2 regions of the Streptomyces lasalocidi genome follow, and region 1 is predicted to be linked to the other one. Evidence: riboswitches for the same ligand, from Rfam matches in the RefSeq annotation. Region 1 holds a riboswitch; the other holds the start of a gene.
The links. A riboswitch is a leader RNA that binds a small molecule or an ion and turns the genes downstream of it on or off. The one in region 1 is predicted to bind S-adenosylmethionine.

Region 1 (7,729 bases):
TAGGCGGACAGGTCGCGGTTCCAGACGAACTCCAGGTGCTTGAGCGCGGTGGCTCCGCTGACCTGCTGGCGGCGCACCTCGCGGGCCAGCTCCTCCGCCTCGGCGTCGGTGTCGGCGAGGGCGAAGGTGGCCGCGGGCAGGATGAGCAACTGGTCCGGGCGACGGCCGTACTTGGCGAGGCGGGACTTGACGTCGGTGTAGAACTCCTGGCCCGCCTCGAGGGTGCCGTAGCGGCTGAAGATGGCGTCGGCCTCGGCGGCGGCGAACTCGCGGCCCTCGTCGGAGTCCCCGGCCTGGAAGATCACCGGGCGGCCCTGGGGCGAGCGGGGCACGTTGAACCGGCCGTGGATGTCGAAGTGCCGGCCCTGGTGGACGAAGGCGCCGGCCCGCGCGTCGCGCAGGAAGGTGCCGGTGGCCTGGTCGGCGACGATCTCGTCACCCTGCCAGGAGTCGAACAGCTCGTGGGCGGTGGCCAGGAACTCCTTGGCGCGGGAGTAGCGCTCGTCCTGCGGCAGGAAGCCGCCGCGGCGGAAGTTCTCGCCGGTGAAGGCGTCCCAGGAGGTGACGACGTTCCAGGCGGAGCGGCCGTCGGAGAGGTGGTCGAGGCTGGCGAACTGGCGGGCCACCTCGTAGGGCTCGTTGAAGGTGGAGTTGATGGTGCCGGTCAGACCGAGGCGGTCGGTGACGGCGGCGAGCGCGGCGAGGACGGTGAAGGTGTCGGGGCGGCCGACGACGTCCAGGTCGTAGATGTGGCCGCCCTGTTCCCGCAGGCGCAGGCCCTCGGCGAGGAACAGGAAGTCGAACTTGGCGCGTTCGGCGGTCCGCGCGAAGTGCACGAAGGAGTCGAACGCGATGTGGCTCCCGGCGCGGGGGTCGCTCCAGACGGTGGTGTTGTTGACGCCGGGGAAGTGGGCGGCCAAGTGGATCTGCTTCAGCGGCTTGCTCATGGTCCGTGGTCCTCCGGCCGGTTCAGGCTGCGGCGTAGCGGTTGGCGGGGCGGGCGAGGCCGAGCAGGCCGCGCAGGGTGTCGGCCTCGTAGGCACGGCGGAAGGCGCCGCGGCGCTGGAGTTCGGGCACCAGGCCGCGGGTGATCGCGGGCAGGTCGTGGCCGGCGACGGCGGGGCGCAGCCGGAAGCCGGTCAGTCCTGCCGACTGCAACTCCTGCAGCAGGTCCGCGAGTTCCGTCGGGGTGCCGGTGAACACGAGGGCGTCGCTGGTGTACGGCTCACCGGCGAGCGCGTCGAGGCGCTCGTGGCGGGCGCGGGCGGCGCCGGGGTCGTCGTCGAGGAAGACCACCAGGTCACCGAAGATGTGCAGCGGCTCGGCGGAGCGGCCGGCGGCGTCCTGCTCGGCGCGGATCTCGGCGACGATCGCGCGGGCCTGGTCGGTGTCGTGCGGGGTGACGTAGCCGACGTCGGCGGCGCGGGCCACCAGCCGGTACGGGACCGTGGCGTGGGCGAGGGCCGTGACCAGCGGCTGGCCCTGCGGCGGGCGGGGCGTGATGGAGGGGCCCTTGACGCTGAAGTGGCGGCCCTCGAAGTCGATGTAGTGCAGCTTGTCGCGGTCGATGAACCGGCCGGTGGCCACGTCGCGGATCTCCGCGTCGTCCTCCCAGCTGTCCCACAGGCGGCGCACGACCTCGACGTGGTCGGCGGCCTCGTCGAAGAGGTCGCTCACCACCGGGGGGACCGGGGCGTCGTAGGAGTCGATGCGCTCGACGGTGCGGCGGCCGAAGTGCGCGGCCTCGTTGGGCCGGGCGGTGATCTGCACGCGCAGGCCGGCGCGGCCGGTGCTCACGTAGTCGAGGGTGGCGATCGCCTTGGAGATGTGGAACGGCTCGGTGTGGGTGGCCACGACGGTCGGCACCAGGCCGATGTGACGGGTGAGCGGGGCGACGCGGGAAGCGACGAGGACGGCGTCGAGCCGGCCGCGCACCTGGTCGGTGCGGTCGTCGGGGTCCAGGAAGTGGGAGGACTGGGGGCCGAGGCCGTCCTCGAGGGTGACGAAGTCGAGCAGTCCGTGCTCGGCCTCGGTGACGAGGTCGGCCCAGTAGCGGGCGCTGAGGAGTTCACGGGGGCGGGCGACCGGCTCGCGCCAGGAGGCGGGGTGCCAGCCGGTGCCGTCGAGGGCGACGGCGAGGTGCAGGGCGGAGGCGGGCTGCTCGGGAGAGATCGCGGAGGTCGGGGAGGAGGGGGACACGTCAGTGCCTTCCTGGAGGTCCGTACGGGGTCGCCGGCCGCGTGCGGGCTCGGGCGGCGCGGGGCGAGGGGGCGGAGGGAGTCCGGTTCAGGGGCGACAGAGGGCGCCGGGGACGCGGTGCGGGGCGGGGTGCGGCCGGGTGGGCGGGTGCGCGGCGTGCGGGACACCGGTCACGCCGTCACCTCCGTCCTCGGGGCGCCGGAGCCGTCCGGCGCGACCTCGCTCAGCGTGTCGTGGGGTGCAACACCCGTGCGGCTGCTGGGTGTTCCCGGGGTGCGCAGCACGACGATCCGCGAACTGCGGCGCAGGGTGAAGCCGAGGGACCGGTAGAGGCGGATGGCCGGGGTGTTGTCGGCGGCGGCGTGCAGGAACGGCACGTCGCCGCGTGCGCGGATGCCGGCGGCGACGGCGCGGACCAGCCGGGTGGCCAGGCCCCTCCCCCGGTGCTCGGGGTCGGTACACACCGCGCTGATCTCCGTCCAGCCGGGCAGCCGCAGCCTCTCGCCCGCCAGGGCGACCAGCCGGCCGTGGTGCCGGATGCCGAGGTAGGTGCCGAGTTCCACGGTCCGCGCGAGGAACGGGCCGGGCCGGGTGCGGGCGACGAGGTCGAGGATCTCCGGCACGTCGGCGGGTCCGAGCCGTACCGCCTCGGGCGCGGGTTCGGCGCGCAGGGCGGTGTCGACGAGCTGGACGCCGCGGCCGGCGCCGACGACCTCCCAGCCGTCGGGCACGTCGTCGACGGGCTTGACCCGTACGGTCGTTCCCGGCCCGGCGAGCGCGTGCAGGTCGGCCCACGCGGCCGGGTCCGCGGGGTCGGCGAGGGCGGCGAAGGCGTAGACGTCGGCCGGGTAGCGGGCGGCCCGGCCCAGGCGCTCGGCGAGGTGGGCGTGGGGGCCGGTGAGGGCCGCCCAGACGGCGTTGTCGAGGGGGTGCGGGGCGGTCACGGCGTTGGCGAGGGGGTGCGGGGCGGTCACGGGGAGGGCTCCGCCCCCGCGGAGGTCGGTCGGCTGGTCCACGGAGGCGGAGTTCCTTTCGGCTCGGACGGGTCGGAGACGCGGGTCAGGCGTTGTCGAGCGGCAGCCCGGGCGGGTTGACCTCCGACTTCGTGACGGCGTCACTGGTGAGGTTCCAGGCCGTGAGCCACTTGGCGTACTGGCCGTTGTCGATCAGGTGGTTGATCGCGTCGGAGAGCGGCTTGGCGAGGCCGCTGCCCTTCTTGGCGGTCGCGGCGATCAGGCCCTGTAGCGTGGCGCCGGCACCGGAGAACTGGCCCGCGAGGCGGGTCGGGCTGGGCGTGCCCGCGCTCTGGGTGACGTGATAGGCGAGGTTGGGGCTGGGCCCGAAGTAGGCGTCGATCTTGCCGCTGTTGAGGGCCAGGTAGGTGCTGTTGGAGTCCTGGAAGTACTTGACGGTCAGCTTCTTGCCCTCCTTCTCCAGCTTGCCCTTCCACTCCAGCAGGATCCGCTCCTGGTTGGTGCCGGCGCCGACCGACACCGTCCTGCCGGCCAGGGCCCGGTAGTCGCCGTCGAACGTCCACGGGGACTTCTTGAGCGTCTCGAAGGTGAGGTCGTCCTTGCGGTAGGAGGCGAACTCGTACTTCTGCTTGCGCTCCTCGGTGTCGGTGATGTTGGAGAAGCCGACGTCCACCTTGCCGCTGTCGATGCCGACGAAGAGGTTCTCCCAGGTGAAGCGCTTGACCTCGGGTTCGAGGCCGAGGACGGCGGCGACCAGGCGGGCCAGGTCCACCTCGGAGCCGGTGAGGGTCTTCTGGTCGCTGCCGGTGAAGCCGAGCGGCGGGGCCCCGGCCGGCAGGGTGCCCGAGCCGATCACCAGCTTGCCGCTCTTCCTGAGGGAGGCGGGCAGTTCGGCGCTGATGGACTTGACCTCGGAGACCTTCAGGCTGGTCTCCTTGGCGGCGCCGTTGGACAGTCTGCCCACGGTGACCGTGCCGGCGGTGCCGGTCGTGGTGGCGGCGTCGCTGTCACCACCGCAGGCGGCGAGCCCGGTGGCGAGGGTGGCGACCGCGGTGGCCGCGGTGATGCCGCGTATCAGGCTGCGTCGGGTGAAGTGGCGGGGCATGGCTGTTCCTTGTCGTTGCGGAATGCGTTGAGATGAGTGCAGAAAGTGACGGGAAGGGGGGTAGAAGGGGTGGTGCGGGGGCGGGCGGCAGGCGGTGGGGTCAGAGGACCTTGCTGAGGAAGTCCCTGGTCCGCTCGTGCCGGGGGTGGTCGAGGACCTCGGAGGGCGGGCCCTGCTCGACGATGCGGCCGCCGTCCATGAAGACGACCCGGTCGGCGACCTCGCGGGCGAAGCCGATCTCGTGCGTCACGATCAGCAGGGTGGTGCCGCTGGTCGCCAGGTCCTTGATGACCGCGAGGACCTCGCCGACGAGTTCGGGGTCTAGGGCGGAGGTCGGCTCGTCGAAGAGGATGACCCCCGGCCGCAGGGCGAGGGCGCGGGCGATGGCCACGCGCTGCTGCTGGCCGCCCGACAACTGCCGTGGGTACGCGGCGGCCTTGTCGGCGAGCCCGACCCGGGCGAGGAGGTCGCGGGCGAGGGCCAGGGCCTCGGGCCGGCTCAGCCTGCCGGTCGCCACGGGGGCGGCGGCCACGTTGTCGAGGACCGTCAGGTGCGGGAAGAGGTTGAAGTTCTGGAAGACGAACCCGATCCGGCTGCGCTGGGCGAGGATGGCGCGCTCGCTCAGCTCCTTCAGCCGGTCGCCGTTGCGGCGGACGCCGATCGGCTCGCCGTCAAGGCTGACGTAGCCGACCTCGGGCTTCTCCAGGTGGTTGACGACCCGCAGCAGCGTGGACTTGCCGGAGCCGGACGGGCCGAGGATGACGGTGACCTCGCCCGGCCGTACCGTCAGGTCGATCCCGTTGAGCACCCGGTGGGCGCCGTACCACTTGTGCACGTCGTGCACTTCGACGGCCGCGGCCGTCCGGTCGAGGGTCCCGGTGGTCATACGGCGGCCTCCCTGCGGATGCGGTCCCGCACGTCGGTGAGGCCGGCGCGCAGCCTCTGCAGCGGGGTCGGCGGCAGGGTGCGCGTGGCGCCCCGGGCGTAGTACCGCTCGACGTAGAACTGGATGACGGAGACGACGCTGGTGAGGATCAGGTACCAGACGGTGACCACCAGCAGCAGGGGCACGATGTCGCCGGGGTAGGTGGAGCCCATCGACTGCGCCGTGCCGAACAGGTCGAGCAGCGACACGTAGAAGACCAGCGAACTGCTCTTGATCAGGTTGATCAGCTGGTTGACGTAGTTCGGGGTGATGGAGCGCAGCGCCTGCGGGAAGACGATCCTGCGGAACTGGTAGCCCTTGGGCAGGCCGAGGGCGGCGGCCGCCTCGTGCTGGCCCTGGTCGACGGAGAGGATGCCGCCGCGCACGACTTCGGCGGCGTACGCCGACTCGTGCAGGCTCAGGCCGACGACGGCGATGGCCATGTCGGTGGCGAGCCGCGACTCGTCGAAACGGACGAACGCGGGTCCGAAGGGGACGCCGATGCTCAACGTCTGGTACAGGGCGCTGAAGTTGTACAGGAACAGCAGCACCACGATCAGCGGGACGGAGCGCAGCGCCCACACGTAGGTCCAGCTGACCGCCCGCAGCACCGGGCTGCCGGAGAGCCGGGCCAGGGCGAACACGATCCCGCCGAGCAGGCCGAGGACCGCGCTCCAGGCGGTGACCTCGAGGGTGATCAGCAGTCCGTCGAGGATGGTCGGGCGCAGGAACCAGTAGCCGAACCGGTCCCACTGGTAGAACTGGTTGGTGACCAGGCCGTGCACGAACTGGGCGGCCAGGACGAGGACCACGGCGGTGGCGATCCAGCGCCCGGGTCGGCGCAGCGGCTGAACGCGCTGCGCCGACAACGGTCTTGACGGTGTGTCGGTGGGTGGCGCCGTGACGAGGGACACGGCAGCCGGGGATTCGCTCATGGAGGGGCTCCGGCGGGAGTCGGACACCCCGGTCGGGGGTTCACCGTGGACGGTCGCGGCGCGCCGGCCGGGCGGCGGGGACCGCTCGGACGGCGCGGCGGTGGACGCGGCGCACGGTGGGATGAGGCGACCGGGGCGGGGCGGACAACGGCACACCGCTCGGGCGGTGTTCGTCGGGTACGCGGCTCGGGGGTGGTGTCAGCCCCGACAGCGGGCGCGGCCCGGTGCGGTACACAGTGCGCTGCTGACCCGGAGCAGATCGACGGCGCGGTCGGCCACGAGCGGGGCGGGCTGGTCGGCGGACGGCCGTACGCAGCCCCGGGAGCGGCGGGGGGCCGTCCTGTCGGCTGCGTACATCGTGGTCACCGTCTCTGTTCCGGCCCCCTGGTGCGGGGGCTGTCCCGGCCCCGTACGGGGCTCTCGCGCTTACCGAATCCGTCGTCCGGTCCGGTCGTCACCTGGGGCACCCCACCGCGGTGCGAGGGTTGCCGGTCAGCAAGCCAGGGCTTGTCGCTGACGCTCTTGACCGTTCTGGGCCGTAAGTTAAGACAGTCCCCGCCCGTGATGTCAACGCCGGTCCACGGGTTGGACCCGCTCAGGGCCGTTCGACCTGCGGCCGGGCGCGGTCGGCGTCCATGGCGAGGGCCGCCCAGTCCAGGATCTGGACGGCGGCACCGGCGGCCTCCAGGCCCCGGCAACGGGCCTCGTGGCGGCGGGCGATGCCGTCGAGGTCGAGGTGGCGGCCGAAGGCCGGGTGCGCGGTGAGGCGACGCGCGTACGCCCACAGGGCGGGGTGCCCGGCGACGCGACGCACGGCCGAGGCGTCGAGGTGGTGCCGGTGCACGGTGTCGAGCTGCACCAGCGTGACCCACAACTCGACGTCGGCAGCGGTGACTTGGTCGCTGATCAGGTACGACTGCGCGGCGAGTCCGCGCTCCAGCACGTCGAGGGTGTCGAGCAGGGTGTCCAGGGCTTCGGCACGCTCCCGCGGGTCGGCGTCGGCCGATCCGGCGCGCTGCGCGGCCTGTTCGACGCCCTGGGCGCACATCCGCTGCACGGCCTCGATCTCCGACTGGGCGCCGCACGGGTACAGCGAGGGCCGGCCGCCCCCGAAGTGCCGGGCGAGGTCGCGGGCGATGTCGGGCCCGTGGGTCGAGACGATCCGCCCGGACCAGTCGTCGCTGAGCACGGGGCCGAGGGCGGGCCCGGTGTAGTGGTGGGCGCTGGCCTCGTAGAGCGGGCGCAGCGCGGAGTGGCCGCCGTCGGGACAGTCGGGGACGGCGGGCAGGACCGTCACGGGACAGGCGGTGTCGAGGCCGAGCAGGCTGTGGGTGACGGCGATGCGCAGCCCGTCGGGGTCGGCGGGCGACAGGTGCAGGCGGTAGCGGCGCGGGACGGCGTAGTGGCCGCTGCGCGCGTCGCGGCCGATGCGCCCGCGGAAGGCGGGGCCGGGCCGGTCGGACGGGTGATGGGCGGCCAGTGGCGTGACGGACATGTCTCTCCCCGAAAGGCGGGCGCGACGCGAGGTACGCGCGGTGGAGGCGGCTGCGGACGGCTTCGGCGGCAGGGCGGCGGCGACGAGGGGCAGGCG
Region 2 (7,729 bases), 4.7 Mb from region 1:
CGGTGCCCGGGTGATCTTCGGCCCCGCCGGTCACGCCCTGCCGCAGCTGCGCATCGGCGTGAACGACGAGGGCTACCTCGAGGCGCTCGGCGACTTCGAAGAGCCCGTCGGTCCTGCCTTCTGGGAGCGCGGATGAGTACTACAGCGAGCAACACCTCCCGCTCGCGCGGGAAGGCACCCGGCGGCGAGCGCGTCGCCGACTGGGCCGACGGACGGCTGGGGATCTACACCCTCGCCAAGTCCAACATGCGCAAGATCTTCCCCGACCACTGGTCGTTCATGCTGGGTGAGGTCTGCCTCTACAGCTTCATCATCATCATCCTGACGGGTGTCTACCTGACGCTGTTCTTCCACCCGTCGATGAACGAGGTGCAGTACCACGGCAGCTACGTCCCGCTCCAGGGGCAGATGATGTCGGAGGCGTTCAACTCCACGCTGCACATCTCCTTCGACGTCCGCGGCGGTCTGCTCATCCGGCAGATCCACCACTGGGCGGCCGTCGTCTTCATCGCCGGCATGTTCGTGCACATGATGCGCGTGTTCTTCACCGGCGCGTTCCGCAAGCCGCGTGAGGTCAACTGGCTGTTCGGCTTCCTGCTGTTCGTCCTGGGCATGTTCACCGGTTTCACCGGCTACTCGCTCCCGGACGACCTGCTCTCCGGCACCGGTGTCCGCTTCATGGAGGGCGCGATCCTGTCCGTGCCGATCGTCGGCACGTACATCTCGTTCTTCCTCTTCGGCGGCGAGTTCCCGGGCGGCGACTTCGTGGCCCGCTTCTACTCGATCCACATCCTGCTGCTGCCGGGCATCATGCTCGGTCTGGTGGTCGGCCACCTGATCCTGGTCTTCTACCACAAGCACACGCAGTTCGCGGGCCCCGGCAAGACCAACAACAACGTGGTCGGCATGCCGCTGCTGCCGGTGTACATGGCGAAGGCGGGCGGCTTCTTCTTCCTGGTCTTCGGCGTCATCGCGTTCGTCGCGGCGATCGCCCAGATCAACCCGATCTGGGCCATCGGCCCCTACCGGCCGGACCAGGTGTCCACCGGCGCCCAGCCCGACTGGTACATGGGCATGGCCGAGGGCCTGATCCGCGCGATGCCGGGCTGGGAGATCAACCTGTGGGGCCACACGCTCGTCCTGGGCGTGTTCATCCCGCTGGTGCTGTTCGGCGTCATCCTGGTCGCGATCGCCGCCTACCCGTTCATCGAGGCCTGGGTCACCGGCGACAAGCGCGAGCACCACATCCTGGACCGCCCGCGCAACGCCCCGACCCGTACGGCGTTCGGTGTCGCCTGGCTGACCGTGTACTTCGTGATGCTGATCGGTGGCGGCAACGACATCTTCGCCACGCACTTCCACCTGTCGATCAACGCGGTCACCTGGTTCGTCCGGATCTCGTACTTCGTCGGCCCGGTCATCGCGTTCATCGTCACCAAGCGGATCTGCCTCGGCCTCCAGCGCCGGGACAAGGACAAGGTGCTGCACGGCCGCGAGACCGGCACCATCAAGCGCCTGCCGCACGGTGAGTTCATCGAGGTGCACGAGCCGCTCAGCCAGGAGCAGCTGCACACGCTGACCGCGCACGACCAGTACAAGCCGCTCCAGCTCGGCCCCGCGGTCGACGAGAACGGTGTCGAGCGCAAGGTCAGGGCCACGCAGAAGGTGCGCGCCAAGCTCAGCGAGGCCTACTTCGGCGAGGAGTCGCAGATCGTCAAGCCCTCCGTCGAGGAGTACAAGGAGATCACGAGCGGCCACGGCCACCACTGATCGCTGCGGCGTCGCCACGCCACGGTCGAAGGGCCCCGTCCGGTGTTCGGACGGGGCCCTTCGCGCTGTCGGGGGCTGGATAGGCTGGCACCGCACTCTTTACCTCGTCCCACAGACACCCAGGAGCGGCTGATGAGCGCTGTGACCCCCGCTGGAGGCGACACCGCGGCGGGCCGCTCCTGGCCCGCCGTGCTGAACGGCCTGCTGGACGGCCGGGACCTGTCCGCGGACGAGACCGCGTGGGCGATGGACCGGATCATGAGCGGCGAGGCGACCGACGCGCAGATCGCCGGCTTCGCGGTGGCGCTGCGCGCCAAGGGCGAGACGGTCGAGGAGATCTCCGGCTGCGTGCGTGCCCTCTACGAGCACGCCAACGTCATCGAGGTGCCGGGGGCGACCGTCGACATCGTCGGCACCGGCGGCGACGGCGCCAAGACGGTGAACATCTCCACCATGTCCTCGATCGTCGTGGCCGGCACCGGCGCGAAGGTCGTCAAGCACGGCAACCGGGCGGCGTCGTCCGCCTCGGGCGCCTCCGACGTGCTGGAGAAGCTCGGCGTCAACCTGGAGCTCAGCCCGAAGCGGGTGGTGGAGGTCGCCGAGGAGGCCGGGATCACCTTCTGCTTCGCGGTGAAGTTCCACCCCGCGCTGCGCCACGTGGCCGCCGCGCGCGGCCAGCTGGGCGTGCGGACCGTGTTCAACTTCCTCGGTCCGCTGGCCAACCCGGCGAAGGTGCGGGCCCAGGCGATCGGGGTGGCGGACCGGCGGATGGCGCCCATCATGGCGGGCGTGTTCGCCGAGCGCGGCAACTCCTCGCTGGTCTTCCGGGGCGACGACGGCCTCGACGAGCTGACCACCACCGCCACCTCCCGGGTGTGGACCGTGCGCGACGGCAAGGTCACCGAGGAGGCCTTCGACCCGCGGGACGTCGGCCTCGACCTGGTCCCGGTGGAGGCGCTGCGCGGCGCGGACGCGGCCTACAACGCCGGGGTCGCCCGCCGCCTCCTGGACGGCGAGCACGGCCCGGTGCGCGACGCCGTGCTGCTGAACTCGGCGGCCGCGCTGGTCGCCCTGCACCCCACGGACGCCCCGCTGACCGAGCAGATCCGCGCCGCGATGGCGAGGGCGGCCGAGTCCGTCGACTCGGGCGCGGCTCGACGCACGCTGGAGCGGTGGGTGCAGGTCAGCAACGCCTGACGCCCGTTTTCCGGCCGCACCCGGCGGTTCACGTGCGCGGTCCCGCGATCCGGACAGGAGTTGCGGGACCGCGATCACGTCGCGTACTTTCCTTCCCAGGTCATGAGTGACAGTCATGAGGCCCCGGCCGACTGTCCGGCAACCCTCCGTCCGTGGCGGGGTGCCCCGGGTGAAGACCAGGCCGCAGGCAGCGAGGTCTGCGGCAAGCGCGGACCCCTCGCGAATTCCAGGGGTCCTGGTCGTCGAGGAGTCTTCCGTGAGCAAGCGAATGCGCTAGGGCCGCAGAGCCCCGTCTCCGCACGCCTTTCCCTCGGCAGTCCTGCTGCCGTCCCTTCCTCTCCTCGTCCCGCGCTGGAGTCCCGTTCGCGTACGCGCGTCCCGGCGGCTCGTGCGGTGACGGGTCACGCCTGCCTGTCCGGGAGTCCGCCATGTCCGTCACCACCACCGCTGCCGCCGACCGCTCCGTCTGTGCCCCGCTGCCCGTCCTGGGCCGGGACGTCGCCGTCCCGCTCGTCACCGGCGGTGAGGTCACCTACGCCGCCCTCGACTACGCGGCCAGCGCCCCCGCCCTCCAGCGGGTCTGGGACGACGTCGCCGCCTACGCGCCGTACTACGGCAGCGTCCACCGCGGCGCCGGCTACCTCTCCCAGCTGTCCACGGACCTCTTCGAGAACGCCCGCCGCACGGTCGCCGCGTTCCTCGACTGCCGCCCCGAGGACCAGCTGGTCTTCACCCGCTCCACCACCGACTCGCTCAACCTGCTCGCCCGCGCCCTGCCCGCCGACTGCCAGGTCTTCGTCTTCGAGACCGAGCACCACGCCTCCCTGCTGCCCTGGCAGGACCACCGGGTCACCTACCTGGACGCCCCGCGCACCCCCCGGCAGGCCGTGGAGACCCTGGAGCGCGCCCTCGCCGACCGCGACCCCCACGGTCCGGCCCTGGTCTGCGTCACCGGCGCCTCCAACGTCACCGGCGAGCTGTGGCCGGTCCGCGAGCTCGCCGCCGCCGCCCACGCCCACGGCGCCCGGATCGTGCTGGACGCCGCCCAGCTCGCCCCGCACCACCCGGTGAGCCTGCGGGACCTCGACGTCGACTGGGTGGCCTTCTCCGGCCACAAGCTGTACGCCCCGTTCGGCTCCGGTGTGCTGGCCGGCCGTGCCGACTGGCTGCGCGCGGCCGAGCCCTACCTCGCGGGCGGCGGCGCCAGCCGCAAGGTCACCCGGCGCGAGGACGGGGGAGTGGACGTGGAGTGGCACGAGAGCGCGGCCCGGCACGAGGCCGGCTCGCCGAACGTGATCGGCGCCTACGCCATCGCCTCCGCCTGCAAGGCCCTCACCGAGGCCGGCTGGGACACGCTGGTCGCCCGCGAGCAGCACCTGGTCGAGACGGTGCGCGCCGGGCTCGCCCGGATCCCCGAGGTCCGCGTGCTGTCCCTGTTCGGCGACGACGCCCCCCGGGTCGGGGTGATCTCGTTCGTGGTCGACGGCTGGAACAGCTCGCACTTCGCCGCCGCCCTCTCCGCCGAGTACGGCATCGGCGTCCGCGACGGCCTGTTCTGCGCCCACCCCCTGGTGCGCACCCTGCTGGGCACCGACCCCCAGACCCAGGGCGAGTGCGGCGCCCCCGAGGCGGCCCCGGGCGAGAAGTCGCTGAACGCGATCCGGGTCAGCTTCGGCGCCGGCACGCCCGACGAGCACGTGGAGCGCTTCATCGGTGCGGTGCGCGAGCTGGTCAGCGACGGCGCGAAGTGGCGCTACCGGACCGAGGACGGCCGCTGCGTGCCGGCCGTGGGCTGACCGGCGGCCGCCAGGAGTCCGGCGTCGGCGGTCCGGCGTCAGGAGTCCGGCGTCGGCGATCCGGCCTCAGGAGTCCGCGTCAGGAGTCCAGGCCGATCGCGAAGGCCGCCTCCAGGTCGTGCTGGGAGTAGGTGCGGAACGCCACGTGCGTGTCCGTGCCCTCCACCCCGGGGATCTTGCTGATGCGGCCCGGGATCACCTCGGCCAGGTCTTCGTGCCGGCGCACCCGCACCATGGCGATCAGGTCGTAGGTCCCGGTGACGGAGAAGACCTCGCTCACGCTCTCGAGCGCGGCGATCTGCTCGGCGATCTCCGGGATCCGGTCCACGCTGGTCTTGATCAGAACGATCGCGGTGATCACGGCTGGTTCTCTCCCTCGGGGGCCGGAGGCGGGGCGGCCTTCACTTTAGTCGCAGGGCCGTACCGGGCCCACGCGTAGGCGAAGCCCAGCCCGAAGCCCACCACGTGCGCCAGGTAGGCCACCCCCGGCCCCTGCGGGGAGCGGCTCGCGGCGAGCCACTGCAGCGCCGCCCAGAAGGGCAGGACGACCCAGGCCGGGAACCGCAGGGGCAGGAAGAACAGGAACGGCAGGAGACTGGTCACCCGTGCCCGGGGGAAGAGGAACAGGAAGGCCCCCAGCACCGCCGAGATCGCCCCGGACGCTCCCACGAGCGGCTGTGCGGAGGAGGCGTTGGCGGCCGCGTAGCCCAGCAGCGCGAGGCAGCCGCAGCCGACGTAGAAGAGGGTGAACTGCACCCGGCCCATGCGGTCCTCGGTCAGCGCTCCGAAGACGTAGAGGAAGAGCATGTTGCCCAGCAGGTGCACCCAGCTCCCGTGCACGAACAGGGCCGTGGCGGGGGTCAGCACCGCCCGCGGGACCCCCGCGAACAGCTCGGCCGGGACCACGCCCCAGCGAAGGAAGTAGGCCCGCTGCGCGGCGAGCAGCTCCCCGCCGGTGCCGTACGCCGGGTTCAGCCCGCCGGCCGGTCCCAGCACGAACAGCACACAGCACAGCGCGATCAGTCCGTACGTCACCGGCGCCGACGGCCGGAGCACCGCCCGGCCCGCCGCGCCCACCAGGGCTCTGAAGTCGCCGACCATGAACACAGAGCATGACGTAACCGGACCGATCGGGACGGACCGCCTCGCCGCCGTGGACGGACGGGCGGCGAGTACCCGCCAGGCCGTAGGGTTACGAGCCACACGGCCGGGGCGTGCGAGCACCACCCCGGGCGGTGCGCCGGAAGAACGCCATGAACGCCACGAGCACCACACGAGAAGGAAGCGGACGGTCACGATGACGGTTCCCCTGCCGACCACCACGACGCGGTGGCGCTGCACCCTCTGCGGCAACCTCACGCGCTTCGACGTGACCCGTTCGTCGAAGGTCGTGGAGTACGTCCACCTCGACCTGGCCGGCGAGCCGAGCGTCGAGGAGCGCGAGGTGCTCAGTGAGACCATCGAGTCGGTGCGCTGCCGCTGGTGCAACGCGGTGGACCAGGTGGAACTCGTGGACAGGCCGGGCGCCGACTCCTGACCGGGAGCGGCCCCGCACAGGCGATCCCGGCAGCGGGATCCCGAGGACAGGCAGTGGGGTGTGACGGATGGTGGAGACCGCAGGCGGGGGGCCGGGCGACGGCGCCGCCGAGGTGCTCGACCGTCCGCTGCCCGACGGTGTGCGCCGCCGGGTCGTCCAGATCGTCTCGGACGGCTTCGGCGGCCTGACGCTCGGCGAACTGCCCGCGCAGTTGCGCCAGTACGCGCGGTTCGCGCCCAACCGGCGGGCCAAGTTCGCCGGCAACGCGATGGCGGCCGCGCTGGAGACCGACCCGCTGTTCCGCCAGCGGATCGGGGAGAAGCTCAGGGAGGCGCAGCCGGAGCTGTGCGGCGCCCTCGACTCGGGCTCGCCGCCCCCGGCCGCGGACCCGCTCGACGTGGCGGCCGCGGCCTACGTGCTGCGCCCCGCGGGCTGGGTGAAGCTGGTGACCGCGGCCGGCGAGGAGGCCCTGCGCGCCGACGCCGAGCGCGCCGACGAGGAGAGCCGGGCCGAGCTGGAGCGGCTGCGCACCGAGCTGGACCGGTCCCGCGAGCAGACCCGCACGGAGACCGAGCGGCTGCGCACCGAGCTGGAGACGGCCCGCAAGGAGGCCGAGGCGCTCCACCGCAAGCTGCGGGCCGCCCTCAGCGACGTCAAGCGGGGCGAGGCCGCGCTGCGCAAGGCGCAGGCCGAGATGGAGACGGTGCGCTCCGAGGGGCAGGCGCAGGTGTCCGCCGCCGAGAGCGAGACCCGGCGCCTGAAGGCGCGGCTCGCCGAGACCGAGGCCGCCCTGGAGGCCGGCCGCAAGGCGGCCCGCGAGGGGCGCAGCGTCGAGGACATGCGGGTGCGGCTGCTGCTGGACACCGTGCTGGACGCCGCCCAGGGGCTGCGCCGTGAACTGGCCCTGCCGCCGGTGTCGGTGCGCCCGGCGGAGACCGTGGACGCGGTCGAGCCGGGCCGGATGAGCCCCAAGGACATCGCCGCACGGGCGTTGTCCGAGCACGATCCGGCCATTCTCGACCAGCTGCTGGCGCTGCCGCAGGCGCACCTGGTCGTCGACGGCTACAACGTCACCAAGACCGGCTATCCGCAGATGCCGCTGGAGAAGCAGCGGCTGCGGCTGCTCGGGCAGCTCTCGCAGCTCGCCGCGCAGACCGGCGCCGAGGTGACGTGCGTCTTCGACGGCGCCGAACTCGCCGCGCCCGTGCTGCTGGCCCCGCCGCGGGGGGTGCGGGTGCTGTTCTCCAAGCCCGGGGTCACCGCCGACGAGCTGATCCGGCAGCTGGTGCGGGCCGAACCGCCGGGCCGGCCGGTCATCGTCGCGTCCACCGACCGGGAGGTCGCCGACGGCGTCGCCCGGGTCGGTGCCCGACCGGTCGCTTCTGCGGTACTCCTGAAGCGGTTGTCCTGAAGGGCAAGTTCCGCGTTC

Region 2: another riboswitch for S-adenosylmethionine. It lies ahead of E4U91_RS09805 (aminotransferase class V-fold PLP-dependent enzyme); the one in region 1 lies ahead of E4U91_RS31135 (amino acid ABC transporter permease).

What each region holds. Positions count from the first base shown of each region.
Region 1 is NZ_SZNQ01000001.1:6,893,593-6,901,321, reverse strand. Features, by position in the region: gene E4U91_RS31160 (NtaA/DmoA family FMN-dependent monooxygenase) at 1-947, opposite strand, end outside; gene E4U91_RS31155 (LLM class flavin-dependent oxidoreductase) at 970-2,199, opposite strand; gene E4U91_RS31150 (GNAT family N-acetyltransferase) at 2,370-3,215, opposite strand; gene E4U91_RS31145 (transporter substrate-binding domain-containing protein) at 3,259-4,278, opposite strand; gene E4U91_RS31140 (amino acid ABC transporter ATP-binding protein) at 4,379-5,164, opposite strand; gene E4U91_RS31135 (amino acid ABC transporter permease) at 5,161-6,138, opposite strand; SAM riboswitch class IV at 6,556-6,666, opposite strand; gene E4U91_RS31130 (glutathione S-transferase C-terminal domain-containing protein) at 6,734-7,633, opposite strand.
Region 2 is NZ_SZNQ01000001.1:2,183,817-2,191,545, reverse strand. Features, by position in the region: gene qcrA (cytochrome bc1 complex Rieske iron-sulfur subunit) at 1-136, shown strand, start outside; gene qcrB (cytochrome bc1 complex cytochrome b subunit) at 133-1,770, shown strand; gene trpD (anthranilate phosphoribosyltransferase) at 1,903-2,967, shown strand; SAM riboswitch class IV at 3,066-3,182, shown strand; gene E4U91_RS09805 (aminotransferase class V-fold PLP-dependent enzyme) at 3,396-4,763, shown strand; gene E4U91_RS09800 (Lrp/AsnC family transcriptional regulator) at 4,843-5,124, opposite strand; gene E4U91_RS09795 (rhomboid family intramembrane serine protease) at 5,121-5,864, opposite strand; gene E4U91_RS09790 (hypothetical protein) at 6,061-6,300, shown strand; gene E4U91_RS09785 (NYN domain-containing protein) at 6,368-7,711, shown strand.